2 regions of the Daeguia caeni genome follow, and region 2 is predicted to be linked to the other one. Evidence: predicted binding sites of a transcription regulator. Region 2 holds the regulator's gene; the other holds the start of a gene.
The links. Region 2 encodes HrcA, which represses chaperone genes, less so after heat shock. Its sites were predicted from a motif close to GTTAGCACTCNCNNNNNGNGAGTGCTAAC; they were not measured.

Region 1: the regulator HrcA is predicted to act here: its motif matches at 11,323-11,351, upstream of groES (co-chaperone GroES).

The regions. Positions count from the first base shown of each region.
Region 1 is NZ_JBHSEL010000117.1:16,447-31,116, forward strand. It holds gene ACFO1V_RS11925 (M16 family metallopeptidase) at 1-375, opposite strand, end outside; gene rsmD (16S rRNA (guanine(966)-N(2))-methyltransferase RsmD) at 432-995, opposite strand; partial or broken gene ACFO1V_RS11935 (pseudouridine synthase) at 976-2,502, opposite strand; gene ACFO1V_RS11940 (nucleoside deaminase) at 2,640-3,122, shown strand; gene ACFO1V_RS11945 (cytochrome b) at 3,162-3,719, opposite strand; gene ACFO1V_RS11950 (hypothetical protein) at 3,974-4,651, opposite strand; gene ileS (isoleucine--tRNA ligase) at 4,843-7,797, opposite strand; gene ACFO1V_RS11960 (MipA/OmpV family protein) at 8,085-8,897, opposite strand; gene ACFO1V_RS11965 (bifunctional riboflavin kinase/FAD synthetase) at 9,021-10,010, opposite strand; gene ACFO1V_RS11970 (TIGR01459 family HAD-type hydrolase) at 10,057-10,905, opposite strand; gene groES (co-chaperone GroES) at 11,414-11,710, shown strand; gene groL (chaperonin GroEL) at 11,806-13,446, shown strand; gene ACFO1V_RS11985 (hypothetical protein) at 14,048-14,302, shown strand; gene fumC (class II fumarate hydratase) at 14,345-14,670, shown strand, end outside.
Region 2 is NZ_JBHSEL010000044.1:77,407-92,076, forward strand. It holds gene ACFO1V_RS05420 (DUF934 domain-containing protein) at 19-543, opposite strand; gene ACFO1V_RS05425 (phosphoadenylyl-sulfate reductase) at 540-1,265, opposite strand; gene ACFO1V_RS05430 (nitrite/sulfite reductase) at 1,306-2,976, opposite strand; gene ACFO1V_RS05435 (DUF2849 domain-containing protein) at 3,020-3,325, opposite strand; gene cysG (siroheme synthase CysG) at 3,342-4,781, opposite strand; partial or broken gene ACFO1V_RS05445 (YraN family protein) at 4,958-5,342, opposite strand; gene rsmI (16S rRNA (cytidine(1402)-2'-O)-methyltransferase) at 5,339-6,250, opposite strand; gene hemW (radical SAM family heme chaperone HemW) at 6,258-7,451, opposite strand; gene rdgB (RdgB/HAM1 family non-canonical purine NTP pyrophosphatase) at 7,454-8,113, opposite strand; gene ACFO1V_RS05465 (VOC family protein) at 8,143-8,547, opposite strand; gene rph (ribonuclease PH) at 8,581-9,297, opposite strand; gene hrcA (heat-inducible transcriptional repressor HrcA) at 9,494-10,564, shown strand; gene grpE (nucleotide exchange factor GrpE) at 10,663-11,373, shown strand; gene ACFO1V_RS05485 (trimeric intracellular cation channel family protein) at 11,532-12,182, shown strand; gene ACFO1V_RS05490 (adenosine kinase) at 12,227-13,219, opposite strand; gene ACFO1V_RS05495 (sulfate transporter family protein) at 13,390-14,100, shown strand; gene nth (endonuclease III) at 14,091-14,670, opposite strand, start outside.

The sequences.
Region 1 (14,670 bases), on a different contig from region 2:
CCGGGCAGAGAATTCGCCTGCTGGATGATTTTTCGTACCCTTGAACATCAGATGCTCAAGAAAATGGGCAATCCCCGAAACGCCGGGTTTTTCATCTGCCGAGCCGACATGATACCAGATCATCTGCGTGACGACGGGGGCACGGTGATCTGGAATGACAACGACCTCAAGCCCGTTATCAAGCGTAAATCGGCTGGCATGCTGATAGGAGATGATTTCGGGCAGGGCAGTTTGCACCACCTCTGTCGTGGCCTGCCCGCTTTTTGCCGGATCAACGGGCGCAGGCCCTTCCGCCCATGCCGGCGCTAACGGCAATGACAAGATGAGTGCAAGCGTGGATGAGTACAACAAACGCCGGAGTGAGGGGTTTCGCACCAAACGACATCTCCATTCAAAATGAAAGTGCTGATGATGCACTTTCCAGCAGCGTTTCAAAGCGCAGTCCGCAATTGGATAAGCCTCAGCCTTGTACCGCCATATTGACGCTCTTCAACAACAACAAATTGTTCATCAAGCTCCACATGTGCGGCGGCATCTTCTTCCAATACCAGAACTGTGTCTGGATTAAGCCAGCCGCCCTGCAAGGCAGATAAAAATGCCTTTTCCCCCAACTGCTGGCCATAGGGCGGATCAGCAAAGACAAGGTCAAACGGTTCCATCGTGCCAATCATGCCAAGCGTGGTCGCATCACGGCGCAGGATTTTCGTATGCCCCTGCAGACCAAAGGCCTCGATATTCTGCCGCAACAGCCCCCTGCCTTCAGCCGATTCCTCGACAAAGACCGCATAACGCGCGCCGCGCGACAGGGCCTCTATGCCAAGCGCACCGGTGCCCGCAAACAGATCAAGCACACGCAAGCCCTCAAACCGCACACCCATGCCATGCGCAAGAATATTGAACAGGCTTTCGCGCGTCCGGTCTGTCGTCGGCCGGATGGCATTGGAGGATGGTGTTGCAAGAGCGCGTCCGCGAAACTTACCGCCTACGATCCGCACCGCTTCCTCCCGGACGAGCTGGTTTGCCGCCGCGTGGCTTGTTGCCATTTGGCTTGCCCTTGCCTGTCTTGCCGCCCGAAGGCTTGCCACCGGACGGGCGAGTCTTGTCGGGCTTGCCGCCGGCAAAGCGGCCTTCACCGGCCCTGCCTGCGCCAGAGCGCAAATCTGCGCGCTCGCGCTTGCCCGGACGTCGCTCGGCGCGTTTTTCCTTGCCGTCCTGTTCACCTGCCCGTTCATCAAGGCGGCGCGGACGGATCTTCATGTCCGCGCTCAGTCGGGCTGCACGATGCGGTTCTTGATGTTCAACCCGCGCAGTCGTTCTGGTTGCCGTCTTGGCGCTTGCCTTTTCAGTCTTCGGGCGCGCACCCGGCGCCATCCAGACATTCGCACTGCCGCGGCGGCGTGGCTCTGGCTGCTCTGACCTTACCGCACGCGGACGGCGGTGTTCAGGCGTGCTCGAAATCCATTCGCGTTCCTTGCGTGGACGTTCACCTGCCGTTTCGGAGAGTTCACGCGCCGTACGCCCTTTGACAGGCGCATTGGAAAAGGCATGCAGAACCGGCGCATCAAAATCCGCCCCCGATTCTTCAATCAGCCGTTCACCCAGCTGATCGCGCAGCGTCCGCCCCTTGATTTCACGCACAGCGCCCTCTTCCAGATCGCCAAGCTGGAACGGGCCATAGGAGACGCGGATCAGGCGGTTGACCGCGAGACCAAGCGCTCCAAGAATATTCTTGACCTCGCGATTCTTGCCTTCGCGCAGGCCAATGGAAATCCAAACATTCGCGCCCTGAACACGTTCGAGCTCTGCCTCGACGCTGCCATAGAACACGCCATCGACGGCAATGCCGTGCTTCAGCTCATCCAGCTGTTGCTGTGTCACCTTGCCATGCGCGCGCACGCGATAGCGGCGTAGCCAGCCGGTTGACGGCAGTTCAAGAACACGCGCCAGACCGCCATCATTGGTGAGCAGCAGCAGACCCTCCGTATTGATGTCAAGCCGACCCACAGACATGACGCGCGGCATATCGGACGGCAGCGCATCAAAAACCGTCGGACGACCTTCCGGGTCACGCGTCGTCGTTACCAGTCCGGCAGGCTTATGATAGAGCCAGAGGCGGGTACGTTCTGCCTGCGGCAGCGGCTTGCCATCCACGGTGATGATATCGGTGCGCCTGACATTGACTGCCGGGCTTTCCAGCACCTTGCCATTGACCGCAATGCGGCCGGCCGCGATCATCGTCTCTGCCTCACGCCGTGAGGCAATGCCTGCGCGCGCCAGACGCTTGGCTACGCGTTCCGTGCCCTCATCATCCGCAGACGGCACACGCTGTGTCTTGCGTGCAGGGCGTGCGCCTTTCCTGTCCGTGCTTTCGCCACGTGGTGCATCGCCTCGTGCACCAGCCGGACGGCCCTTGCGTCCAATAGGACGCTTGCCGCCTTCATTATTGTCTTCAGTTGTCATCCGGTTGGCCTTTCAGCAGCGCCAGCGCTTCACCGCGATCATGGCTGGAATACAGGCCGATAGGGGAGCGCCATTCAATTCCGTTCGCAAATCGTTTTCGATTTCGGGAATTATGCAGTAACAAATCACTCCATGCCTTGCGAGTGAAATTTCCGCAAGAATGATGAATTGGAGTGCAAATGGAAAAAGCTGGCAGTCTGAAAAGCCGCAAAAGGCTGCAGCCGATGGAAATGGCGCTGCAGGAAGCGCGTCTGGCGGCCGATCGTGGCGAAGTGCCAATCGGTGCGGTACTTGTGCGCGAAGGCGAAATCATCGCCCGCGCCGGTAATCGCACGCGCGAACTGAATGATGTGACCGCGCACGCGGAAATGCTGGCAATCCGGCAGGCAGGCAGCCTGCTGGGGTCAGAACGGCTGGTTGACTGCGATCTCTATGTGACGCTGGAGCCATGCGCCATGTGTGCGGCGGCCATTTCATTCGCCCGCATTCGCAGGCTTTATTATGCCGCATCCGATCCCAAGGGAGGCGGCGTGGAACATGGCGGACGGTTCTATACCCAGCCCACCTGTCATCATGTCCCCGAAATCTATACCGGCCTCGCGGAAAGCGAAGCCGGCGCCATTCTCAGGGATTTCTTCCGTGCAAAGCGTGACGCCGGATAATCGGGCAACCACCTTGCCGTGATGCATGGTTTACCCCAATCAGACCGCCTGGCGCGGTCCAGCCATATAGCGCAGCGTATTGTCGCGCAGGACAAAATGATGAATCAGCGCCATGGCAACATGGCCCACCACCAGCACAAGCAGAACCCAGCCCATGAACCCATGCCAGTTGCCAACCAGGGCAAGTTCCGAGTTTTTCATGCCCGTCTGGCCAAAGATCTGAATACCCAGGAATGAAAAGCCACGGTCATTGGCATAATTGCGCAGCAGCGCAACAAATGGCACCGCCAGCATCAGACCATAGATCAGAAGATGGACAAGCGTCGCCAGCATGCCGGTCACGCCCTCAAGCTGCGGGCGGCGGCTGAGATTGGCAAAGCCCCAGATGGAACGCAGAATGGCCAGAACAAGAATGGCAAAACCAAGCTGGAAATGGGCAGACCAGAACAGCTTGTAGACAGCAGTATCCTTCGCCACGGCACGCAGGATGACCGAGGCAAATTGCCAGAACAACATCAGCGCCATCACCCAATGGAATGCACGGCTGACGGAACCAAAAGAGGTTGGACTGTCCCAGATCGTGCTTTTGTCACGCATTGATTCGTCAAACTCCACAAATCACCAACCAGTTGTTCCTACGAAGCAATTCAGACCCATGGAACGCTGAATCGCCCTGACATGTTGTTTTCACGGTTCCGGACGGAAAACCGGGGGGCGATTTTCCTGAAACTGCTTGATATAAATCATATCGCGATGGATATTTCATGACTGCAATACAATGAACAAGTTAAATAAATAGAAAACGGCTGCGAATGCATTCGCAGCCGTTTACGCGAAACCAAAAGGTCTGATCAGTTCCAGGGCAGGTAATCGCGCCAGCTGCCCTTCTTGCCGGCGGCTTTCTTGCGGGCACGTTCCTTGACGGCTTCATCCTCTCCCAGTTCGCCCACAGGAGCCGTTGCAGCCGGCTGACGATAGGCCAATGGCGGCTCGCTCAGATAACGCCGGGTTGTCGATGAACCGCGCAACTGTTCCTCACGCGCCTTTTTCAGGGCCGCGATCCGCTCCGGATCGGTCTTGGGCAAATGCGATTCATGGTCTGCCATACGGCTGTTGCCACCCGGCAGGACGCCATATTTCTGGCCCGGCACTTCATCCTGCTCGACCGGCGAAACATAGCCATTCTTGTCACGATTTGCGGTAATTTCATCCCGCAAACGCTTGCGGCGTTCTTCCGGCGATTCCGGCCAGTTGCCATTTTCGCTCGAGGCAACCTTTTCCTGTGGCGGCGGCAAGGTGGCAACCTGACCGCGCTGATCCGGCGAAGGGCGCACAAGTTCCGGACGCGGCTTGTAATCGATGGCCGCCTTCTTCTTGCCCTGACCAAAGGTGGCCATATTGGACACATCGTCCAGGAGCTGGGCACCAGCCGACTTGTCTGTACCATAGGTCGGTGATGACACGCAGCCCGAAAGCGATAGCCCCGCTACGGCCGTCATCAAAACCAGAACGCGTCCCTCAATCTTCATAAGCGCCACTTCTTTTATGCCTGTCGGCCTTCAACAAAACGAGTTTTTACTCCGCTCTTGCATTAAAAACGGGCAACTCCAAGGCAAAACCGGAATTAACCGCCGGAAACCTTGTACATGAGTGAACCGCATGCGGCAATCACCATGTTGAACTGCCGGTGAAGCCTTGCTCCACGGGCAGTCCCGTCTGGTCAGGCCTCAAGCCTGCCCAGTGCCTTGAGTTCGCGCAGGGCCTCGGCATCGCGGGCCGAAACATCCGGGAATTCCGGATCCGAACCGACATCTTCCGTGTAACGCCATGAACGGGCGCATTTCTTACCCGTCGCGCGGGCCGGCACAACGCCAACCCCCTTGACTTCCGGCAGGGTAAACGCTCCTTCCGGCGCCTCGCCTTCGCGGATCGTGATGCCAGAGGTGATGCAGATTTCCGAGAAATCCAGACCGGCAAGCGAATCGCTCAGGCTCTTGTCCGAGATATAGACGACAGGCGCTGCCTCCAGCGACGAACCAATGCGCTTGTCGGCGCGCTCCAGTTCAAGCGCGCCGGTGACCACACGGCGCACCGCGCGAACCTTGCGCCATTTTTCCGCCAGAACATCATCGCGCCATTCAGCCGGCACGACGCGGAATTGCTCAGCATGAACCGAAAGGGCCTGTGGATAACGCTCAAGCCAGGCCTCTTCCATGGTAAAGGGCAGCATTGGCGCAAGCCAGGTAGTCAGATGATCGAAGATCGCGCGCACGGTCTGGAGGGCTGCCTTGCGGCGCTTGCTCGACGGTGCATCACAGTAAAGCGCATCCTTGCGCACGTCGAAATAGAAAGCCGAAAGCTCGACATTCATGAAATCAATGAGCGCACGCGCAATACGCTTGAAGTCAAACGCATCATAGCCGCTGCGAACAACTTCATCGAGTTCGGCCAGACGATGCAGCATCAGCCGTTCAAGCTCTGGCAGCTCGGCATGCGGCAGGTTTTCGCCTTCATCATGTGCCAGCGTGCCAAGCATCCAGCGGATCGTGTTGCGCAGCTTGCGATAGGCATCGATATTGGTCTGAATGATGCTCTTGCCGAGGCGCTGATCTTCCCAATAATCGGTGGTCATCACCCACAGACGCAGAATATCGGCACCCGATTCCTTGATGACATCCTGTGGCGTCACCGTATTGCCGAGCGACTTCGACATTTTCTTGCCCTGCTCATCCATGGTGAAACCATGGGTGATGACCGTATCATAAGGCGCACGACCACGTGTGCCACAGCTTTCAAGCAGGGAGGAATGGAACCAGCCGCGATGCTGGTCAGAGCCTTCGAGATAGATATCTGCCGGCCATTTCAGATCCGGGCGATCTTCCAGCGTGAAAGTATGGGTGGAACCGGAATCAAACCAGACGTCGAGAATGTCGCGCACCTGGATCCATGGCTCATTGGCACGTTCGCCGAGGAAGCGCTCACGTGCGCCTTCGGCAAACCATGCATCCGCCCCTTCGACCTCGAACGCATCGAGAATGCGCTTGTTGACCGCTTCATCCTGGAGAATATTGCCGTCTTCATCAACAAAGACACAGATCGGCACGCCCCAGGCGCGCTGACGCGACAGAACCCAATCCGGACGCGCCTCGATCATCGCGCGCAGGCGGGTCTGGCCGGCAGGCGGCACAAAGCGGGTCTCGTCAATCGCCTTGAGCGCGCGCGACCGCAGCGTCGTGCCATCGCCCAGATCCTTGTCCATATAGACAAACCATTGCGGCGTATTGCGGAAAATCACCGGTTTCTTGGAGCGCCACGAATGCGGATAGGAATGCTTCAGACGACCGCGAGCAAACAGCCTGTCATGAGCAATGAGCTGCTTGATGACAGCTTCATTTGCATCCCCCTTCTTGCCATTGTCATCAATGACGCGGGCCGGCCCACCTTCGCGATCCGGACCAAAGCCCGGCGCATCCTTGGTATAGAAGCCGGCATCATCAACCGGGAACGGAATGGCCGTATCAATGCCGCGCGCTTCCAGTTCACGCGCATGATCCATCCAGGCCTCAAAGTCCTCGCGGCCATGGCTTGGCGCGGTATGGACAAAGCCGGTACCGGCATCATCGGTGACATGCTCGCCGGCAATCAACGGAACGGTGAATTCATAGCCACCGCCAAAGCCTTTCAGCGGATGAACCAGAGTCAAACCCGCCAGTTCTTCGGCGGAAACGGTGCGCAGACGTTTGAATTCAAGCTTGGCCTTGGCAAAGCACTCCGCCGCAAGCTTGTCGGCAAAAATCAGCTTTTCACCCGGACGTGGACCAAAGTCATTTTCGGCGGCCGTAACTTCATAAAGGCCATATTCAATGCGCGGCGAATAGGCGACAGCGCGGTTACCCGGAATCGTCCATGGCGTCGTCGTCCAGATGACGACAAACGCCCCAGATAGATCTTGAATATCAGAAAAGCTCTTTTCGGCGTTTCCCCAAGCGAGCGCATTTACGCCTAGAACCGGAAACTTCACCCAGATCATATCCGATTCAACATCGTGATATTCGACCTCGGCTTCGGCGAGCGCGGTGCGTTCAACCACCGACCACATGACCGGCTTGGAGCCGCGATAAAGCTGGCCGGAGGTGGCGAATTTCAGAAGCTCGCCGGCAATGCGTGCTTCTGCATGAAAATTCATCGTCGTGTAGGGGTTTTCGAAATCACCCAGAATCGCCAGACGCTTGAATTCTTCCGACTGGATCTTGATCCAGCTGGTTGCGAATTCACGGCATTCCTTGCGGAATTCGTTGATTGGCACTTCGTCCTTGTTTTTGCCGGCGGCGCGATATTTTTCCTCGATCTTCCATTCGATCGGCAGACCGTGGCAGTCCCAGCCCGGAACATAGTTTGAATTATATCCGCGCATCTGGAACGAACGCGTGATCACGTCCTTCAGAATCTTGTTCAGCGCATGGCCGATATGGATGTTGCCGTTTGCATAGGGTGGGCCATCATGCAGCACATAAAGCGGGCGGTCCTTCGACTGCTCACGCAGCTTCTTGTACAGGTTGATCTGTTCCCAGCGCTCCACCAGCAGCGGCTCGCGCTGTGGCAGGCCTGCGCGCATCGGAAAGTTGGTCTGCGGCAGATAAAGGGTTTTGGAATAATCGATACGTGTGTCGCTCATAATGATGTTTGCCTGTCAAACCCGTCTGAAACGGCGGGGGAAATCTCAGATATTCAGGGACTGCAAGTTACAGCGGTTCGTTCCCGGACCTTCCTGCCAGATATTGCCGAGTGCAACATCAGCGCGGCGATCGGAAGGCCGGGCCAATAATTCGTATGGCCGTTATGACGAGGCTGAAATCTGTCATCATGCGCACGCTTTTAGCAACCGCACGATCAGGAATAAAGAGGCAGGGCGCAATATTCTGTCACCCTGCCGCTGATTTTCCGCCGGTGCTGACACATTTCTCAGTCGATGGAAAAATCAAGGCGATAGGTCGCCGATACACCAACCAGGAACTGATTGGCCGAGCCGCGCTCCTTCACAATGCTCGAATCTCTTGCCGGGCCCTGCAGACGGCTATATTCGGCAAACAGGCTGGTATCGATCTTTTCCGTCGTCGCCCAGGTGATTGCGCCGCCAACGCCAACCGACTGCAGGCCACCAGATGGCTTGTATTCGCTCAGCCCCGATGCAGCCGCTTCCTCTGCATTCACACCATAATAGGTGCGGAAATAGTCTTTCGAAGCGACAGTTGCGCGCGGGCCGCCGGAAATGCGGATTTTTGGCGTGACATCATAAAAGGCATCGGCGGCAAAATCGGCCACGACACCATTATGCGCGACAATGCCATGGCGCACTTCGCTGCGCACGCGCATCCAGTCGGTCGGATAGACATCGACAAAGACACCCGCCTCAGCGCCAAATTTCGTGTCATTCAGACCCTTGATCGTATCACCACGCTTGAAAACCAGCTGTCCTACCGGACCGACGCGGAAACGGTCATTGTCGATCAGCGCCCAGGAAATATTGTCATTGCGCGAGGAAAAACGCTCCGCCTCGCCCTGACGCCCCAGTTCAAACAATGGCTCGCCAAACAGACGATAGCTCTTGCTGCCATCAAATTTTGGCGCATAGAACCCCGCAGCCCCAACCTTGAGATACCAGTCGCCAGACCAGAAATATTTGCGTGGTTTTTCAGCATTCTGCGCCGCAGACACATCTTGTGCGTCTGCGGCCATTACAGGCGCATGGAACAGCAATGAAGCAACGCCCGCCATCAGAGCCACATAGACTGAACGAACCACCTGATACTCCCAACGCAATACTTGCCGATGTGACCGGCCCCGCATATTTCTCATAAGAATCTGTAAAATTAGGATTAACACCCCAATGATATGGGTTTAACTGAAAGACAGCTGATTATCCAGCAGAGAAAGCGGTTTTGCACCTGCAAGCAGTGCCCGCGCCTCTTCTTCATCGCGCCTGATCTGCGCCACCAGCGCATCAAGCCCGTCAAATTTTTCCTCACCGCGCAGGAAGCCAAACAGCGACACGGTTGCGATCTCGCCATAAAGGTCGCCAGAAAAATCGAACAGATAGGTTTCCAGCAAAGGCACGCCATCTTCATCGACGGTAGGCCGCTTGCCGAAACTGGCCACGCCATCATGCAGGCTGCCATCGGCGCGGCGGAAACGCACGGCATAAATGCCATATTTCAGCCCCGTCCTGCTTTGCAGCATCATGTTGGCTGTCGGAAAACCAAGGCTGCGGCCAAGCTTCTTGCCATGAATGACCTCGCCGCGCACGCGATAGCGATAGCCGAGCAGGCCGGCCGCTTCAGACACTTCTCCCTGATGCAAAAGATTGCGCACGCGCGTGGATGAAATCTGCATGCCGCCTTCATCAAGAAAGGCATCAACCAGCACGACACCAAAACCTGCCGCAGCGCCTGACTGTTGCAGGAATTGCGGCGTTCCGGTGCGTCCCTTGCCAAAGTGGAAATCATAGCCCGTGACGACAAAGCTTGCATGCAGCTTTTCCACCAGAATATGCTGCACGAAATCTTCTGCCGTGCGCGCGGCAAAATCAGCCGTAAAAGGCTGTTCGATCACCGCATCAAACCCCATGATGCGCAGGATCTCAGCCTTGGCCGCAGCATCCGTCAGACGGTCAACCGGCTCGCTCGGACGGAAATAGCTGCGCGGATGCGGCTCGAAAGTCAGAACCACGGCTGGCAGATTGTCGCGCCTGGCCTGTTCCAGTGCACGCTCCAGAACAGCCTGATGACCACGATGCACGCCATCAAAATTGCCAATCGCCACCACGCAATGTTGCAGCTGTTCTGGTACGGCATCGATTCCGGAAAGGCGCTGGAAAGGCATGGTGGTCATGGGCAGCGTCTGTCTTTCAATCTGTCAGGCAATTTCAGGAAAAGAGTTACACAAGTGCAGGCAAGGCTGCGATGGGCACATGGCCATGCTTTTGCAAGAAGGCTTCAAGACGCGCATGATTGATCTTGTTGTCCTCGACATAATCGGCAGCATGGACGCCACCGGAAATATAAAGCACGTCCAGACCATAATCCGCAGCCCCTTTCACATCGGTCAATATGCCATCGCCAATCGCCAGAATCCTGCTCTTATCGACCGGCTTGCCGCGCAGCATTTCTGCCGCGTGCAATGCCGCATCATAAATCGGGCGATGCGGTTTGCCGGCAATCAGTGTGCGGCCGCCAAGCTGGCTATAGGCGCGCGCAATGGCGCCAGCACACCAGACAAGACGCGAGCCACGCTCGACCTTGATGTCCGGATTGGCGCAAACGAAAGGCAGATTGCGTGAACGCAGGCGCAGCAACAGTTCCTGATAATCATCCGGCGTTTCGGTTTCATCGTCATAAAGGCCGGTGCAGACAACGCCACCTGCCTCATATTCCTCGACAAGCTCGACATCCAGACCATCAAAGATGGCGTGTTCGAAATCTCCACCAATATGAAAAACCTTGCGCGGACCTTCCGCGATCAGCTCGCGCGTCACATCCCCTGATGTCACCACACGGTCATAAGAATCAGCCGGAACACCCAGCTGGGTGATCTGCTTGATAACCCCTTGATGCGGGCGCGGCGAATTGGTGACGAGAACAACCGTCAGCCCCTTGGCACGGGCGCGCTTCAACGCATCGATGGCAGCAGGAAACGATGCCACACCATTATGAATGACGCCCCACACATCACAGAAAAGCACATCATACTGATCGGTGAGATCATCAAGGTGTTGTGGCAGTTTCATCTTACCCTCAAGAGTTATCCAGCCAATGGCCATCTGTTGTGACCCGCGCTTCCTCTAAACCAAGCCGGGCCATGTGTCACCACGTTTGCCTGATTGATAATACAAAAAGCACATGGCTATACCTTGTTAACCAGTTTTCCAGCTTTCAGGGCATGATGGCCAGTCAAGCCACATTTTGAAGGACACGACCTTGAAAAGGGTGAAGAAAGGCCCCATCTGCAGAAAACATGTGCGATGCAAAGCGCATGCCGCCATCAGATGCGGACGCACCATATCATTGTTTTTACAATGATTTTTGTACAATCGCGTATGATCGGCCTCACAGAAATGAAGAAAGTACCCTTTCTTCATTCAAGTCATCAAAAAAATGTCACCCATCCTTGACAAACGCCAGTACGACTTCTATCTCAAGGCCACGTTAGCACTCGCACGGGATGAGTGCTAACAGCACAGCGGATCGGTTGATCCGTCCACAGGGTTCAACGTCTATAACACCAAGGGTTATACCATGGCTGATATCAAGTTCCGCCCGCTTCACGACCGCGTCGTTGTTCGCCGCGTCGAATCCGAAGCCAAGACTGCTGGCGGCATCATCATTCCAGACACCGCCAAGGAAAAGCCGCAAGAAGGCGAAATTGTTGCTGTAGGCGCTGGCGCACGTGACGAGTCTGGCAAGCTGATTCCGCTCGAAGTCAAGGCTGGTGACCGTGTTCTGTTCGGCAAGTGGTCAGGCACGGAAGTCAAGATCGGCGGCGAAGACCTGCTGATCATGAAGGAATCCGACATTTTGGGTATTGTTGGCTGATTTGACGCCGATCGTCGGCGATTGGTCGACGGGGCGCATAGTCCATTCCTGAAATCATCATACCTATCTGAGCGGGAAATTCCCAGGAGAGTAACATGGCTGCTAAAGACGTAAAATTCGGTCGCACTGCGCGCGAAAAGATGCTGCGCGGCGTCGATATCCTTGCTGACGCTGTAAAGGTAACGCTCGGCCCGAAAGGCCGTAACGTCGTTATCGACAAGTCCTTCGGCGCTCCGCGCATCACCAAGGACGGTGTATCGGTCGCCAAGGAAATCGAACTGGAAGACAAGTTCGAAAACATGGGCGCACAGATGCTGCGCGAAGTAGCATCCAAGACCAACGACACTGCTGGTGACGGTACCACCACCGCTACCGTACTTGGCCAGGCCATCGTCAAGGAAGGTGCCAAGGCAGTTGCTGCCGGCATGAACCCGATGGATCTGAAGCGCGGCATTGATCTTGCTGTCAACGAAGTCGTTTCGATCCTGCTCAGCAAGGCAAAGAAGATCAACACCTCTGAAGAAGTTGCCCAGGTTGGCACCATCTCTGCAAATGGCGAAGCAGAAATCGGCAAGATGATTGCTGAAGCCATGCAGAAGGTTGGCAATGAAGGCGTCATCACGGTTGAAGAAGCCAAGACCGCCGAAACCGAACTGGAAGTCGTTGAAGGCATGCAGTTCGACCGCGGTTACCTCTCGCCATATTTCGTCACCAATCCTGAAAAGATGGTGGCTGAGCTCGAAGACGCCTACATCCTGCTGCACGAAAAGAAGCTCTCGAACCTTCAGGCTCTCCTGCCGGTTCTCGAAGCTGTTGTTCAGACCTCGAAGCCGCTTCTCATCATTGCCGAAGATGTTGAAGGCGAAGCTCTGGCAACCCTCGTTGTCAACAAGCTGCGCGGTGGCCTGAAGATTGCTGCCGTCAAGGCTCCTGGCTTCGGCGATCGCCGCAAGGCCATGCTCGAAGATATCGCCATCCTCACCGGTGGTCAGGTTATCTCCGAAGACCTCGGCATCAAGCTCGAATCCGTCACGCTCGACATGCTCGGCCGTGCCAAGAAGGTTTCCATCACCAAGGAAAACACCACGATCGTTGACGGTGCAGGTCAGAAGGCTGAAATCGACGCTCGCGTTGCCCAGATCAAGCAGCAGATCGAAGAAACCACCTCTGACTACGACCGTGAAAAGCTGCAGGAACGCCTTGCCAAGCTCGCTGGCGGCGTAGCAGTCATCCGCGTTGGCGGTGCAACGGAAGTTGAAGTGAAGGAAAAGAAGGACCGCGTTGACGACGCCCTGAACGCAACCCGCGCTGCGGTTGAAGAAGGCATCGTCCCAGGTGGCGGCACCGCCCTGCTGCGCGCTTCGACCCAGATCACCGTCAAGGGCGCAAATGCTGACCAGGAAGCTGGTATCAACATCGTCCGTCGTGCAATCCAGGCTCCCGCTCGTCAGATCACGACCAACGCTGGTGAAGAAGCTTCGGTTATCGTTGGCAAGATCCTTGAAAACTCGTCCGAAACCTTCGGCTACAACACCGCCAATGGCGAATTCGGCGACCTGATCAAGGCTGGTGTCGTTGACCCGGTCAAGGTTGTCCGCACCGCTCTGCAGAACGCAGCTTCGGTTGCTGGCCTCCTGATCACCACCGAAGCCATGATCGCTGAACTGCCGAAGAAGGACGCAGCTCCTGCCGGCATGCCAGGCGGTATGGGCGGTATGGGCGGCATGGACTTCTAAGTCCATAAAGCTGACGCTTGAAAACAAGACCTGCACCGCAAAAGCGGTGCAGGTTTTTTATGCGATCAGCTCAAGGTAAACGGCTCGTTGCATGAAACAGACAGTGTACCCGCTGCAACAACACATATCCCGCCAGATATCGGAATTTTCATAACGATTGTGAATCGCTTCCAGCGAGTTCCAAGCCTGTCAGGAAGATGAAATCTGCAGCCTCTGGCTTCAGCAAAACTGCACAGCGAGAAAAGTTTTATTTTATAGATTTCGGCTTTTCTTGAATTAATTCCTAATGACTATGCACAGGAAATATTTTTCTATCCGCGCAAGTTTTGACAATTATTATAAATTAGAAATATATCATTGACATATACTGCACATTGTGCTGCTTACCACGCGTAGACCTCCTATATGCCCCCGCACAGGGGAGGTCTTGTCTCCGGCGACAGGAAAGGTAGGCGTTAGCCTACCTTTCCACACCGTCCAGGCCTTGCATTCCCTTGAATATCAGCTGTCCGCGCTCCAAGACCATGCCTTGTCTTGAGATGTTGTCTTCTCTGCCCTATGTTTCTGATAATATTTCTCAGCCATGAAAATGGAGGGCTGCGTGCGCAAGGAAATGCCGATTGACAGTGCCCCGATGGATGGCAGCAAGATAACCGTCGTCTGGACGGATGATGACGATCAGCGCAATGAATCCATCGCTCAATATCGCGCCCTTGACCGCCTGCGCGCATCAGGCGGACAATGGGACGAAAATGATGCAGGCTGGTGGACTTTCATCGACAGCAGGACACAGCGCAGGATCGAACCGACCGCCTGGATCGTCGAAACCGATGATGGTGACGACGAGAACGATTGAATATGATCAAAGCCTGAACTGAACCTGACCGGAGTTGCAACCATGACCGCCACGCGCAAGGAAACAGACAGCTTCGGTATCATAGAGGTTCCGGCAGATCGTTATTGGGGCGCGCAGACCCAGCGTTCCCTGCAGAATTTCAGGATTGGCGGCGAGCCTATGCCACTGCCGCTCATTCATGCGCTGGGCATGGTCAAACGCGCGGCAGCAGAGACCAACATGGCCCTGGGCAAGCTTGACCCGACCCTTGCCAAGACAATCATCTTTGCCGCAAACGAAGTGATTGAAGGCAAGCTCGACGAGCATTTTCCGCTCGTCGTCTGGCAGACCGGCTCCGGCACGCAGACCAATATGAATGTCAATGAGGT
Region 2 (14,670 bases):
AATCAGCAACGCAAAAATTCAGACAGCTTTCACACGTCGCCAGGCAAAGCCGCCCTCTGCCTTAACAGAGCCATGCCCCGGCTGATAATAAGCGGGTGTGTCAACCAGACGGCGCTGTTCCAGCCGGGCAAGCGCCACCGGATTGGACACCTGCAGCGTATCAAAGCCGGTGCGCAGCATGAATGCCGCCTGATCAATCAGCACATCGCCATAGGCGCGCAATTCGCCGCGAAAACCGGAACGACGCAGAATTTCCGCCTTGGAATAGGAACGCCCATCATTGAAAGCCGGAAAATGCAGCGCGATCAAGGGTAGCTCATCCAGACGGTCAAGCAGCGGTTCGATCTTTTCGGCGGGCGCGACACTGACCCCGATGCGGCGGTTCGAGGTGCGGCGACGCCCTTCATCAAGGCCAAGCCAGACGGCAAGGGGAAGGATCACCGCAGGCGCATCACCTGCCTGTTCCAGATCATCAGCAAAAATATAGTCATCCGTGCGAAAGCCGTCCCCGGACCAGAGTTTTGTTTCGGTTGTGTCGGTCATGTCTGGTCTGATGCTCCCAAATTCTTCAAACGATCGGTCAGTCCGGAAAGATGGATGCCGCATTCTGTCTTTTCCGAGCCGGCCCAGCGGCCGGCGCGTTGATCTTCACCCTCATAGACCGGCCTTGTGCAGGGCATGCAGCCGATGGAGCGATAGCCTTCCGCCGTCAGCGGATGAACTGGCAGGTCGTGTTGTTCGGCATAGGCTTTCAGATCGGCTGCCTGCCAGCGCGCCAGCGGGTTGATGCGCATGCGCGGACCGACGGCTTCAAACACCGCAAGTGTGGCGCGTGTTGCCGCCTGAAACTGTTTGCGTCCCGTCATCCATGCCGCAAAGGGGGCAACCGCACGCGCCATCGGCTCAACCTTGCGGATGAAGCAGCAGCGATCCTTGTCGATCATCGACAAGGCGCCAAAGGGGTCTTCTTTTTTCAACATTTCACCGAGCGGTAGAATGTCCTGAACATTTTGCAGCCCCAGCCGTTCAGCCAGCGTCTTGCGATATTCGAGCGTTGCGCGAAAATGCCTGCCCGTATCAAGAAAGAGAACAGGCGTTGCCGGATCGACCGCGGCAATCATGTGCAAAAGCACCGCAGATTCCGCACCAAAGGACGAGACAACGGCAATGCGCCCGGCAAATAGCTCCTGAACGGCCTGCGCAATGATTTCCTGTGGCGTGGACGCGCCATGGCTTGCCTCATAAAGCCGCGCCAAGGCTTGCATCCTTGTCTCATCGTCAGGAAGACCATTCTCTGGGCCGGGATCAGGCTGCACGGGAGACCTCGCCATAAAGTGCCTGCCTGAACGGCTCCATGCCAACACGACGATAAACGGCAAGGAAGGTTTCTTCCGGTGACTGGCGCAAGCCCAGATAGGTATTGACGATGGTCTCGATCGCATCGACCACTTCTTCCGAAGAAAAGCCGCGCCCGGTGATTTCGCCAATGGCGGCATGTTCATCGGCCGAGCCGCCCAGCGTGATCTGGTAAAGCTCATCGCCCTTCTTTTCGACGCCGAGAATGCCAATATGGGCGACATGGTGATGGCCGCAGGCATTGATGCAGCCGGAGATTTTTATCTTGAGATCACCGATTTCCGTCTGACGCTGCTGGTCGCCAAAGCGTTCGGAAATGCGCTGTGCCACAGGAATGGAACGCGCATTGGCCAGTGCGCAATAATCAAGACCGGGGCAGGCAATGATGTCGGTGATGAGACCGGCATTGGCCGTCACCAGACCAACCGTTTTCAGCCGCACATAGACGGCTGGCAGATCAGCCTTGGCGACATGCGGCAAAACGAGATTCTGCTCATGGCTGACGCGGATTTCATCAAAGGAATAGGCTTCGGCAAGATCAGCCACCAGATCCATCTGCTCAGAGCTTGCATCACCCGGAATGCCGCCAATCGGCTTCAGCGAAATCGTGACGATGGCATAATCCGGATTCCTGTGCGCCGTCACGTTGCGTCTTACCCAGCCGGCAAAATCGGGATCCGTCCTTTCTGCCATGGCCAGAATGCCCCAGCCTTCGGCCCGTTCCGGCAGATCCGGCAGGCGGAAATAGTTTTCAATCGCTTCGATATCGCGCTGCGGCAGTGTCAATTCGCCATTGCGGATCTGTTCCCATTCGGCATCGATTTCCCTGACGAGTTGATCAACACCCGTCTCGTGCACGAGGATCTTGATGCGCGCCTTGTATTTGTTGTCGCGCCGTCCATAGAGATTATAGACGCGGACAATGGCCGTCACATAGGTGAGCATCTCCTCGACCGGCAGGAAATCGCGGATTTTCTTCGCTACCATCGGCGTGCGACCCTGACCGCCGCCAATATAGACCGCAAGCCCCAGCGCGCCTGCCTCATTCCTTTTCAGCTGCAGGCCGATGTCATGCACCTGGATGGCCGCGCGGTCATGTTCAGCACCGATAATGGCGATCTTGAACTTGCGCGGCAGATAGGAAAATTCCGGATGGAGCGACGACCATTGGCGCAGGATTTCAGCATAGGGGCGCGGATCGGCAACCTCATCGGCCGCGGCACCGGCAAAATGGTCTGCCGTGACATTGCGAATGCAATTGCCAGACGTCTGGATGGCATGCATTTCGACTTCCGCCAGTTCTTCCAGAATGCGCGGTACATCCTTCAGCGCCGGCCAGTTGAACTGGATGTTCTGGCGCGTGGTGAAATGGCCGAAATTGCGGTCATAGGTACGGGCAATATGGGCAAGCTTGCGCATCTGTCGGCCGGACAGCGTCCCATAGGGAATTGCCACGCGCAGCATATAGGCGTGCAGTTGCAGATAAAGACCGTTCATCAGACGCAGCGGGCGGAACTGCTCCTCTGTCAGCTCGCCAGACAAGCGCCGCGCAACCTGATCCTTGAACTGTTCAACGCGAGCCGCAACAAAATCACGGTCGAATTCATCATAACGATACATAAGCAAAATCCAGTATGGGGCAAATCCGGTATGGAATCAGCGGTCAAGAGGCTTTTTTCAGCGCCTGATGATCACCGAAGGTCACGATGGTCGGGCCCGACAGGCGAATGCGCTCGCGCAGGCGGATCGGGTAAAGCCCCTCCGCACGCTCCTCGACATCAATTACATTCACATCGACCACCAGATTGTCGCGCGCTGCCCTTTTGCCCGCCTCTTCCAGCGCGGCCACGGCCTCGGCATGGCGCGCAACCAGCGCACCCTCAATGGTTTCCAGCCATTTGCCATCAGCGCCAAGCCAGACAGCCTGCCCATCAATCAGGCGGTTTGCGGTGAGAACCTTTACGATCATGTCACAACTCCAGAATTCAGGATGCGAGCGTGGCCGGAACCGAGACAGGCTGACGCGCCAGCGCCTCTGCCCTGTCAATCGCGCTTCCGGCAACGGCATCGCCAATGATCACCATGACCGGGCCGGAAAGCGCCATGCTTTCCAGCGCGGGCAAATCTTTCAGCGTTCCGTGAAACAGACGCTTGTCCTTGCGGCTGGCATTTTCCACCACGGCAACGGCGGTATCCTCATGCAGGCCGGTGGCGATCAGCCGTGCTGCCACCGATGCGGCAACCGAAGCGCCCATATAGACCGCAATGGTGGCGCCAGAGATGGCAAGCTTCGCCCAGTCCGGCAAAACATCGCCATACATGTCATGTCCGGTGGTAAAGACGAGCGAGGCAGACACACCGCGCAGTGTCAGCGGCAATTCCATATCCGCCGCCGCCGCAAAGGCCGATGTAATGCCGGGCACGATCTCAAAACCGATATTGGCAGCGCGCAATGCCGCCATTTCCTCGCCTGCACGACCATAGACCAGCGGATCGCCCGATTTCAGCCGCACGACACGCTTGCCTTCCCGGCCAAGCCTGATCAGGAGGCGGTTGATTTCGCTCTGGCTTCTTGAGTGGCAACCCTTGCGCTTGCCAACTGCAATGCGCTCGGCATCGCGCCGGCCCATGGCGACGATTGTTTCCGGCACCAATGCGTCATGGACAATCACATCCGCCTGCATCAGCACGCGCTGCGCCCGCAGAGTCAAAAGGTCTTCCGCGCCCGGCCCGGCACCAACCAGCCAGACATGACCCTGTCCCTGATCCTGCGGCTTTTCAATCAGCATTGCGGCTGCGGCAGCCGCCTGTTCATGGTCGCCATTTTCAATTGCGCGTGCGACCGGCCCATTGAAAAAATGGCGCCAGAAACTGCGCCGCGCCAGACCTTTTGGCACCAGCCGTTCAACCAGCGGCCGAAAACGATCGGCAAAGCGTGCGAGTTCCCCGAGATGCGGCGAAAAGGCCGCATCAATGCGGGCACGCAACATCTGCGCCAGAACAGGTGCCGTGCCTTCAGAACCAATGGCGATGGCCACCGGGGCACGGTTAACAATGGCAGGCGTCAGAAAATCGCAAAGGACAGGACGATCAACGACATTGACCGGAATTTTCAGCGCCCTTGCCATTTCAGCCGCAGCACGGTCTTGTTCCTCATTGCCAGTAGCCACGAAAACAAGTTTGGCCCCGGCAAGATATTTTTCTGCCAGAGGCGCGGCAATATGCTCAATCCCCTGGCTTGCGATGAACTCTGCCAGCGATGGCTCAACCGTTTCTGCCACAATGCGCAAGCGTGCTTCTGTTTGCGCCACAAGGCGCGCCTTGTTCAGGGCCTCTTCGCCGCCGCCAACAATGACGACAACCTCCCCCCGCACGCGGAAGAAGACAGGAAAATCAGCCAGAAGTGACGCATTCGATGACGACACGGAACCATCCTTTCAAAGATGGCTTATTATCCCGTGAGATTAGACTGATTATAAGAAACGGGCTTGCGCCGCCTTATTGTGATGCGCATAAGTTTTTCCAGAAAATGACCAATACAGAATTTTAATTCCGCAAAAGGCGGATTTTATATCCTACAATTTTTGTGTAGTTATACTTTTCACCCGCTATGATTTCCTACCGTAAAAAAGCCCGCCACATGTTTTGGCAGGCGGCGCGGCAAAACCGCAATCAGGTCAAAACGTAGTGAAAGACGGGCATGATCGGGCTGCTTTGCCAACCACAGATCAGCCGCTGCCTCGATACGCCGCATGGCCTGTGGCGTGACGGCCTGATGGGCGGCTTCAAGGCTCGCGCGCGCCTTCACTTCCACGATCAGCACCAGATCGCCGCGTCGGGCAATCAGATCAATTTCGCCAAGCCGGGTGCGATAGCGTCGCGCGACAATGCGAAAAACCCTTGAGAACAAGAAGCCATGCGGCAATGCGTTCGGCATTCAGTCCACGAAAGAAAGCAGCCTGCTTTTTTCCGCGGGTTTTGCTCATCCGCGCTCCGCCTTCAACTGCATCAGGCGCTGATAGAGAACCGATTTCTGTCCGCCGGTCATGCGCGCTGCCTCGCCTGCCGCTTTGGATGGCGGCAATTCCGCGGCAAGTGACAGGAGCAACCTGTCAATATCGGCCTCGCTTTGCGGTGCCACCTCATCCGTTGGCGGACCGACCAGAAGCACGACTTCGCCACGGATACGGTCTTCGCCGTCAAATTCCTGCGCCAGTTCGCCCAGCGGCAGGGTGACGATGGTTTCATAAGCCTTGGTCAGTTCGCGGCAAAGGGCTGCCTGCCGATCCGCCCCGAAGACATCCACCATATCGGCAAGGCTGGCCGCAGCGCGGTTGGGCGATTCATAGAAAACCAGAGTCGCATCAATGGCCTTCAGGCTTTCAAGCCTTGAGATGCGCTGCCCGTGTCTGGACGGCAGAAAGCCGCAGAACATGAACTGATCGGTCGGAAGACCCGATGCGGCAAGGGCAGCAAGAACGGCAGAAGCCCCTGGCACGGGCACGACACGAATACCCGCTTGCCGCGCCTCTCCAACCAGCCGGAAGCCGGGATCGGACACCAGCGGCGTACCGGCATCAGAGACCAGCGCAACGCTTTTGCCAGAAGCAAGAGCCGCAATCAGCTTTTCGCCAGCTTCCGCCGCATTATGTTCATGATAGCTCATCGGGCGACGCTGAATGCCATAGCGATCAAGCAGCACACGGGTGACGCGTGTATCCTCACAGGCGATGATGTCGGCGCTTGCCAATGTTTCTATGCCGCGCAGCGTCATGTCGCCCAGATTGCCGATTGGTGTCGAGACAATATAGAGCGCAGGCTCCAGCGGACGGGCGCGCATGGTCATGCCGCCAATCACATAATCACGCCGTTCTTCGTTTGATCCTTCGCTCATCTTTCCCTCAGGCGACCAGTTCGGCCACAAGTGTATTGAGAACCAGCGCGCCATCCGGCGTCGCACGGATGATATTGCCGCTCACAGGCTCGATCATGCCCTGAGCGACCAGTCTTGCAAGCCGCCTTTCATCAAGGTCATGACCGGTGAGCCGCCGGTAACGGTCAAGATCGACTCCTTCACGCAGGCGAAGTCCCATCATCAGGAATTCATCGCCCTCCTGCTCACCATTGAGGCGTTCCTCCTCAACAATGCCATGGCCGGCGCGTTCAACGCGCTTCGCCCATGTTTCCGGATGTTTTTCGGTGATGGTGACGGTGCGCGTGCCGTTTTCGACAAAGCGTCCATGCGCGCCGGGGCCAATGCCGACATATTGGCCATAGCGCCAATAGACGAGATTGTGCTGCGATTCCCGTCCCGGCACGGCGTGATTGGAAATCTCATAGGCAGGAAGCCCGCGTTCTGCCGTCACAACTTGCGTTTCTTCATAAAGGGCTGCGGCATGATCGGGATCAGGCGTGGTGAGTTTGCCTGCCTTCCAGAGATTATAAAACGGCGTGCCCTCTTCAATGGTCAGCTGATAGAGCGACAGATGATCGGCCGCCAGATCAATGGCTTCCTTCAGCTCCTCACGCCAAGCCGTGATGGACTGCTCGGGACGGGCATAAATCAGATCAAAGGAAAGGCGCGGAAAAATCGCGCGCGCCAGCCGGATGGCAGCCTTGGCCTCATCGACCGAGTGCATGCGGCCAAGACGGCGCAGATCCGGATCATTGAGCGCCTGAATGCCCAGCGAAACACGATTGACGCCCGCAGCGCGATAACCGCGGAAACGCCCGGCCTCAACACTGGTCGGATTGGCCTCCAGCGTGACCTCAATATCGGGCGCAATCGACCAGAAACGGGCAATGCCATCAAGCAGGGCAGCAACCGTTTCCGGCTGCATCAGGGACGGCGTGCCGCCGCCGAGAAAAATGCTGGTAACAGTGCGCGGGCCGGTGCGCGCGCGCAAAGTCTCCATCTCGCGGACAAAGGCTGCCGCAAAGCGCTTCTGATCCACCGGCTGATGGCGCACATGACTGTTGAAATCACAATAGGGGCATTTGGCCAGACAAAACGGCCAGTGCAGATAGACGCCAAAGGCATTTTCCCCATCCGTCCGCGCGATGGGCAACGCATCTGGCTGGGGAATGTGCGCCATCATTATGCCTGTGCCGCTTGAACGCCGAAAACGGCCTCTGCAAATTTCTTGAAGGCGCGGGCGCGATGCGACAGGGCCGAAGCATCGCCCGGCTTCCAGCCATGTTTTTCATCCGCTGTCATTTCGCCAAAGGTTCGGTCATAACCATCCGGCAGGAAGACCGGATCATAGCCAAAACCGAGCGTGCCGCGCGGTGGCCAGACCAGCGTGCCTTCCACCTCACCGCGGAAATATTCGGCCGTGCCATCCGGGAAAGTGAGGCAGATGACCGAGATAAAGCGCGCCTTGCGTTGGTCGGGTGTGGTTGCCCCCTTTTTCTGCAACAGGTCCTCCACCTTCTGCATGGCCAGGCTGAAATCGCGCTTTCCATCTGCGGTTTCCGCCCAGTTGGCGGTATAGACGCCGGGTTCGCCATCAAGCGCATCAACAGCAAGACCGGAATCATCCGACAATGCTGGCAGGCCAGTGGCCTTGGCGGCAGCGAGCGCCTTGATATAGGCGTTTTCCTCAAAGGTCGTGCCGGTTTCATCCGGCTCCGGCAGGCCGAGTGCTGCAACGGAGACCACCTCGAAGCCGAAGGGGCCAAGCAGCCCGTCAAATTCCCTGAGCTTGCCTGCATTGTGCGAGGCAAGGACCAGCTTGCCTTTTTCCAGCCTTGTCATTTTCATTCCCATAATCTTTTCAGGCCTTTTCAGCCCCAGAGTCCCGGTTCGGCGATTTCCAGCGAATTGCCGGATGGATCACGAAAATAGATCGAGCGCGCGCCATTCGGCCAGGAAAAATCAGCCTCAATGGCAATGCCATGGCGCTTGAGATGCTGGCGCCACGCATCGATTTCATCGCCCTCTGCTGCAAAACAGACATGCCCCGGCCCGGTTGCGCCATGTGTTGGCACAGGCAATTGGCCGGGCTGTGCCGGTTTCAGGCTTTCTTCCGCCTTGAACAGCAGCAATATGCCGTCGCCACAGCGGAAAAAGGCATTGCGCTCGTTTTGTCTGCCAACCGGCTCAAGTCCGATCACCTCGCGGTAGAAACGCACCGCCTCGGCGATATCACGGACATAGAGCGCGGTTTCAAGAATGCGGGCAGCCTGCATTTCCGGTTCCCCCGAAAAGCCGCCCGTCCAGTGTCAGGCGACAGCCATTTTCTGCAGCGATACTAGGCGATCAATGCCGCCACGGGCAAGCCGCATCAGCGCGCTGAACTCTTCTTCCGAGAAGGGCGCACCTTCCGCAGTGCCCTGAATTTCGACAATGCCGCCCTTGCCGGTCATGACGAAATTGGCATCGGTTTCGGCTGATGAATCTTCGGCATAATCAAGGTCAAGCACCGGCGTGCCTTCATAAATGCCGCAGGAAATGGCGGCAACATGGTCCTTCAGCACCTTCTCGACCTTGACCATCTGGCGCATTTCCATCCAGCGCAGGCAATCGTAAAGCGCAATCCAGCCGCCGGTGATCGAAGCCGTGCGCGTGCCGCCATCAGCCTGCAGCACATCGCAGTCCACCGTGATCTGGAATTCGCCCAGCGCCTGCAGGTCAACGACTGCGCGCAGCGAACGGCCGATCAGACGCTGGATTTCCTGCGTGCGCCCACCCTGTTTGCCGACGGCAGCCTCGCGGCGCATGCGCTCGCCGGTTGAACGCGGCAGCATGCCATATTCCGCCGTCACCCAGCCCTTGCCGGAATTGCGCATCCAGCCCGGCACCTTTTCCTCAAGGCTTGCAGTGCACAGCACATGCGTATCGCCAAACTTGACGAGGCACGAACCTTCCGCATGTTTGGAGACGCCACACTCGAAGGAGACGGGGCGCATTTCGTCAAAAGCGCGATTGGATGGACGCATGATCTTTCCTCTATAAATATCCTGTTGCGGCTTTTTAGGCGCAACACGACAAAATAGAAAGGCGTTTTGCCGGACAATGACCAATACTATGCCCAGTTATCATGAAACGGCATGAATTACAGCGCCACCCCCTTTGACGACAAAGGGTTCAAGCCTATATTTATGCCGGAAATAGTGGGTTCCCAAAGACAGGATCATGATCAAACAACCGGAACATCAATTACTGAATGCGCTGGATCAGAGGTCGCGCGACATTTTCCGGTTGATCGTCGAAAGCTATTTGAGCGGCGGCGAACCGGTGGGGTCACGCAACCTGTCTCGCCTGCTGCCCCAATCCCTGTCTCCTGCCACCATCCGCAATGTGATGAGTGACCTGGAGCATCTGGGGCTGATCTATGCGCCGCATGTTTCTGCCGGTCGCCTGCCGACGCATATTGGCCTGCGCTTTTTCGTCGATGCCTTTCTGGAGGTCGGCGACCTGCCACCGGATGAGCGCAGCTCCATCGAAGCACAGGTCAGCGCCGCAAGCGCCAGCAATTCGGTTGAAAGCCTCCTGACCGAAGCAAGCCAGGTGCTTTCGGGTCTGTCGCGCGGCGCGGGTCTTGTGCTTGCCACCAAGACAGAAGGGGCGCTCAAACATATTGAATTCGTCCGCCTTGAGCCGACGCGCGCGCTTGCCGTTCTGGTGATGCAAAATGGCGATGTGGAAAATCGCGTCATCGACCTGCCGGCCGGCATCACCGCCTCGCAGCTTACCGAGGCCTCGAATTTCCTTAATGCGCATATTCAGGGCCAAACCCTGTCAGAAGCACGCGCGGCCTTGCGCAAGCTTTATGAACAGACCCGCATCGAGCTTGACCAGCTTTCACAGGAGCTTGTCGCCAAGGGCCTTGCGGTGTGGAGCGGTGCCAGCTCTGACCAGCCTGCCCGGTTGATCGTGCGCGGCCGCGCCAATCTTCTGGAAAATGTCAGCGCCCAGGAAGATATTGAGCGCCTGCGCCATCTCTTTGACGATCTCGAAACGCAGGATGGCATGATCCAGCTGCTTGATCTGGCCGAGGAAGGCTCTGGCGTGCGCATTTTCATCGGCTCTGAAAACAAGCTGTTTTCGCTTTCCGGCTCATCGCTGGTGGTCGCGCCCTATCGCGACAGCGAACAGCGCATCATTGGCGCGCTTGGCGTGATTGGCCCGACAAGGCTCAATTATGCGCGCATCATTCCTATGGTCGATTACACCGCACAGATCGTCTCGCGCCTGCTGCGCTAGATGACAGAGCTGACAAGTTTACAAATTAGACCTTGATTTTATTGACCTGACACTCGATATCCCGGTCAAAGACACGATATTCGAGACGGAAGAGAAGTATGGCCGACGAAAAGAACAAATCCACAAAGTCCGATCTTGAGCAGCGCGACATCAACAATCCACGCGACCGCGAAGCACTGAGCCGGGCTGCCGACGAATTCCTCAAGGCGCGCAAGGCCGAAGCCATGGCCGAAGCCGCTGAAGATGAAGCCGTTTCTGAAACTGATGAAACCGCAAACCGCATCCTTGCGCTTGAGGCGGACAATGCCGAGCTGAAGGATCAGCTTCTCCGCCTTGCCGCCGACATGGAAAACCTGCGCAAGCGCACCCAGCGCGACGTGCAGGATGCACGCGCCTATGCAGTGACCAATTTCGCGCGCGACATGCTGTCGGTTTGCGACAATCTGCGCCGCGCCATTGAAGCCATTCCGACCGATGCGCTGGAAACGGATTCCAATCTGAAGGCTTTGGCCGAAGGCGTCGAGATGACCGAACGCGCCATGCTGCAGACGCTGGAACGCCATGGCGTGACCAAGCTTGAACCGGAAGGCCAGAAATTCGACCCGAATTTCCATCAGGCCATGTTCGAGGTGCCAAACCCGGATCTGCCAAGCAATACGGTTGTTCAGGTCGTGCAGGCCGGCTATGCCATTGGCGACCGCGTGCTGCGCCCGGCGCTGGTTGGCGTTTCCAAAGGGGGCCCGAAAGCTGCCGCCAATGGCGAGACCAAGGCTGCAGCCAATGACGAGGCCGGCAAAGACAACGCCTGATATTGTTGCAAACCGAATGCGAACAGAGCGGCGGCATTGTCCGCCGCTTTTTATTTGATCCCGGTCAAAATTTGACGACTATCACCATATAGCAAATGCGCGTGCCGCCGCTGACCTGTGGCTTGGCCCCGGCACCATTTCACACGGAAGGCCGCGACGTGACGCTTTTTGAGTTCCTGAATTACATCGGTGTTTTTGTATTTGCCGCAACAGGCGCGCTTTCGGCCTCGCGCCGCCAGCTTGATATTATCGGCTTCATTTTCCTGGCCAATATCACCGGCATTGGCGGCGGTACCATGCGCGACCTTCTGCTGGGTACACCGGTGTTCTGGGTCGAGAGACCGATCTATCTGCTGCCGGGAACGCTTGCCGCCATCATCGTCTATTTCACCGCGCACCGTGTCGAATCGCGCTACCGCCTGCTTCTGTGGCTCGATGCCATCGGCATGGCGGCCTATACGGTAATGGGCGCGGCAAAGGGGCTTGATTTTGGCTTTGGCGCACCCGTGGCAATCGTCACCGGCATATTCACCGCAACACTTGGCGGCATATTGCGCGATATGGTGGCAGGTGAACCATCCGTGCTGATGCGGCGCGAAATCTATATCACGGCCGCCTTTGCGGGCGCCTGTCTCTATGTGATTCTGGCTTGGTTCGGCATCAATCCGATCATCACGGCGCTGACATCGGGGCTGCTTGCCTTTATCGTTCGGGGCGGCGCGCTTTATTTCGGCTGGACATTACCGGTCTATAAAAGCCGGCCCGGCCGCACGGCAGAAGAACTCCTGCGCGACCGGATCGTGCGTTGATGCAACCAAGCCTGCCAATGGCCCGGATCAGCCTTGCTGCCCCGTCAGAGGAGGCCTGCTTTCCTTGCCACGTCCTTGAGGCTTACCTGCGAACGCGGGCCCATCTGCTGCACGATCGTGCCTGCGGCAAGCGCACCAAGACGGGCGCAATCTTCCAGCGAGCGATCCTGCGTATAGCCATAGAGGAAGCCGGCGGCAAACAGATCGCCTGCGCCGGTACTGTCCACCAACCTTTCAATCTCGATGGCCGGAACATAATGGGTCTGTTGGCCTGAAACGACCACGGCGCCCTTTTCCGAACGGGTGATGATGGCAAGCGAGCATTCATGCCGCAGTGCCGTGACAACCGTATCAAGCGATTGCGTCTCGTACAGCGACTTTGCCTCTTCTTCATTGGCAAAGACGATATCAACCATGCGCTGGCGCATGAGCGTCAGGAACTCATCGCGGTAGCGGTCGACACAGAAGGGATCAGACAGGCTCATGGCAACCTTGCGGCCGTTTTCATGCGCAATCTTCGATGCCATGACAATAGCTTCCTTGGCGCGCGGCGGATCCCACAGATAGCCTTCGAAATAGGTCACTTTCGAATCAGCAACCTTGGAGGCTTCCACGTCTTCCGGGCCGAATTCGACGCTGGCACCGAGGAAGGTGTTCATCGAGCGCTCGCCATCCGGCGTGATGAAAATCATCGAGCGGGCGGTTGGCGTACCTTTTTCCAGCGGGCGCGTATCAAAGGCAACGCCCTGCGCGCGAATGTCGTGCGAGAAAACACGGCCAAGATGGTCGGTCGCCACCTTGCCGAAATAGGCAGCACGGCCGCCAAGGCTAGCAATGCCTGCCGCCGTATTGCCTGCGCTGCCACCGGACATTTCCGTGGCAGGTCCCATGCGCTTGTAGAGCAGTTCGGCGCGGCTGGCGTCGATCAGATTCATGGCACCCTTGATGATGCCGTTTGCTTCGAGAAAGGCGTCATCCGTGCGCGCCAGAATATCGACAATGGCATTGCCAATGCAAAGAACGTCGTACGTAGCCATGAGCTGTCCGGTAGCTCCCCTTGTTACCTGCGGCAAACATGCCGCTGTCATGTAGTGCCGGTTTAGCGATTTGCAACACCTTTGGCTAGCCTGCCCGGCAACAGTTATGCCTTGCGGGGGAAAACCGGCATACCTATCTCATCAGCGTCAATTGCCAGGACGAAGCCAAAATGATCCTTGATGCAGCGTTGAAAGCCCTAAGCCGCCTGTTTACGCCGGAATTCCGCTCCGTTTTGTGGAAGTCGCTCGGCCTGACGCTGCTTTTGCTCGTCGGCCTGTGGATTTCCATCAGGCAGATGTTTTTCTCCTTTGGCTGGCCGTGGCTGGAACAGATCCTGCCGGGCATGCCCGACTGGGCTGGCTGGCTTGGTATCGTTGCGGCCATCATTGCGGGCCTTGGTCTTGCCTTCGTGCTGGCTCTCCTGATTGCCCCCATCACGGCATTGGTCGCCGGACTGTTTCTGGACGATGTGGCAGAAGTCATTGAGCGCGAGGACTATCCGGATGACAGCCCCGGCACGGCCCTTCCGCTGATGCGCTCCATGGTCGTATCGCTCAAGTTTCTGTGTGTCGTCATTCTCGGCAATATTGCAGCGCTCTTGATGCTGCTGATACCCGGCGTCAACCTGATCGCCTTTTTCATGGTCAACGCCTATTTGCTCAGCCGCGAATTCTTTGAATTTGCCGCCATGCGCTTTCGCAGCGAGGCCGATGCCAAGGCGCTCAGGGCAAGACATGGCGTCACCGTCTTTCTGGCCGGCCTGCCGATTGCATGTTTCATGGCGGTTCCGCTGCTCAACCTGCTCACCCCGCTTTTCGCAGCAGCCATGATGATCCATCTCTACAAGGCGATTTGCCGGCGCGAATCTGCTCAGGCCTGAGGCGGCAGTTCAACCAGCGAGGCTGGCACATCGCAGGTCTTTTCCGGCGATTTGCAGATATCGGCAATGACGCATTTCGCACATTCGGGCTTGCGCGCCTTGCAGATATAGCGCCCATGCAGGATCAGCCAGTGATGCGCATGCTGCATATATTGCAGCGGGATGACACGCACGAGAATATCCTCGACCGCTTCCGGCGTCTTGCCCGGCGCAAGTCCGATGCGATTGCCGATGCGCAGAATATGGGTGTCGACCGCCATGGTCGGCTGACCGAAGGCCATATTGAGCACGACATTGGCCGTCTTGCGCCCAACACCCGGCAGTTTCATCAATTCCTCGCGGCTGTCCGGCACCTGTCCGCCATAGTCGCGGATCAGCACTTCTGACAGCAGAATGACATTCTTCGCCTTGTTGCGCCAAAGGCCGATGGTGCGGATATATTCGCCGACCTTTTCCTCGCCCAGCGCCAGCATTTTCTGCGGCGTGTCGGCCACCGCAAACAGGCCGCGTGTTGCCTTGTTGACGCCGGCATCCGTTGCCTGTGCCGACAGCACCACCGCCACCAGCAGT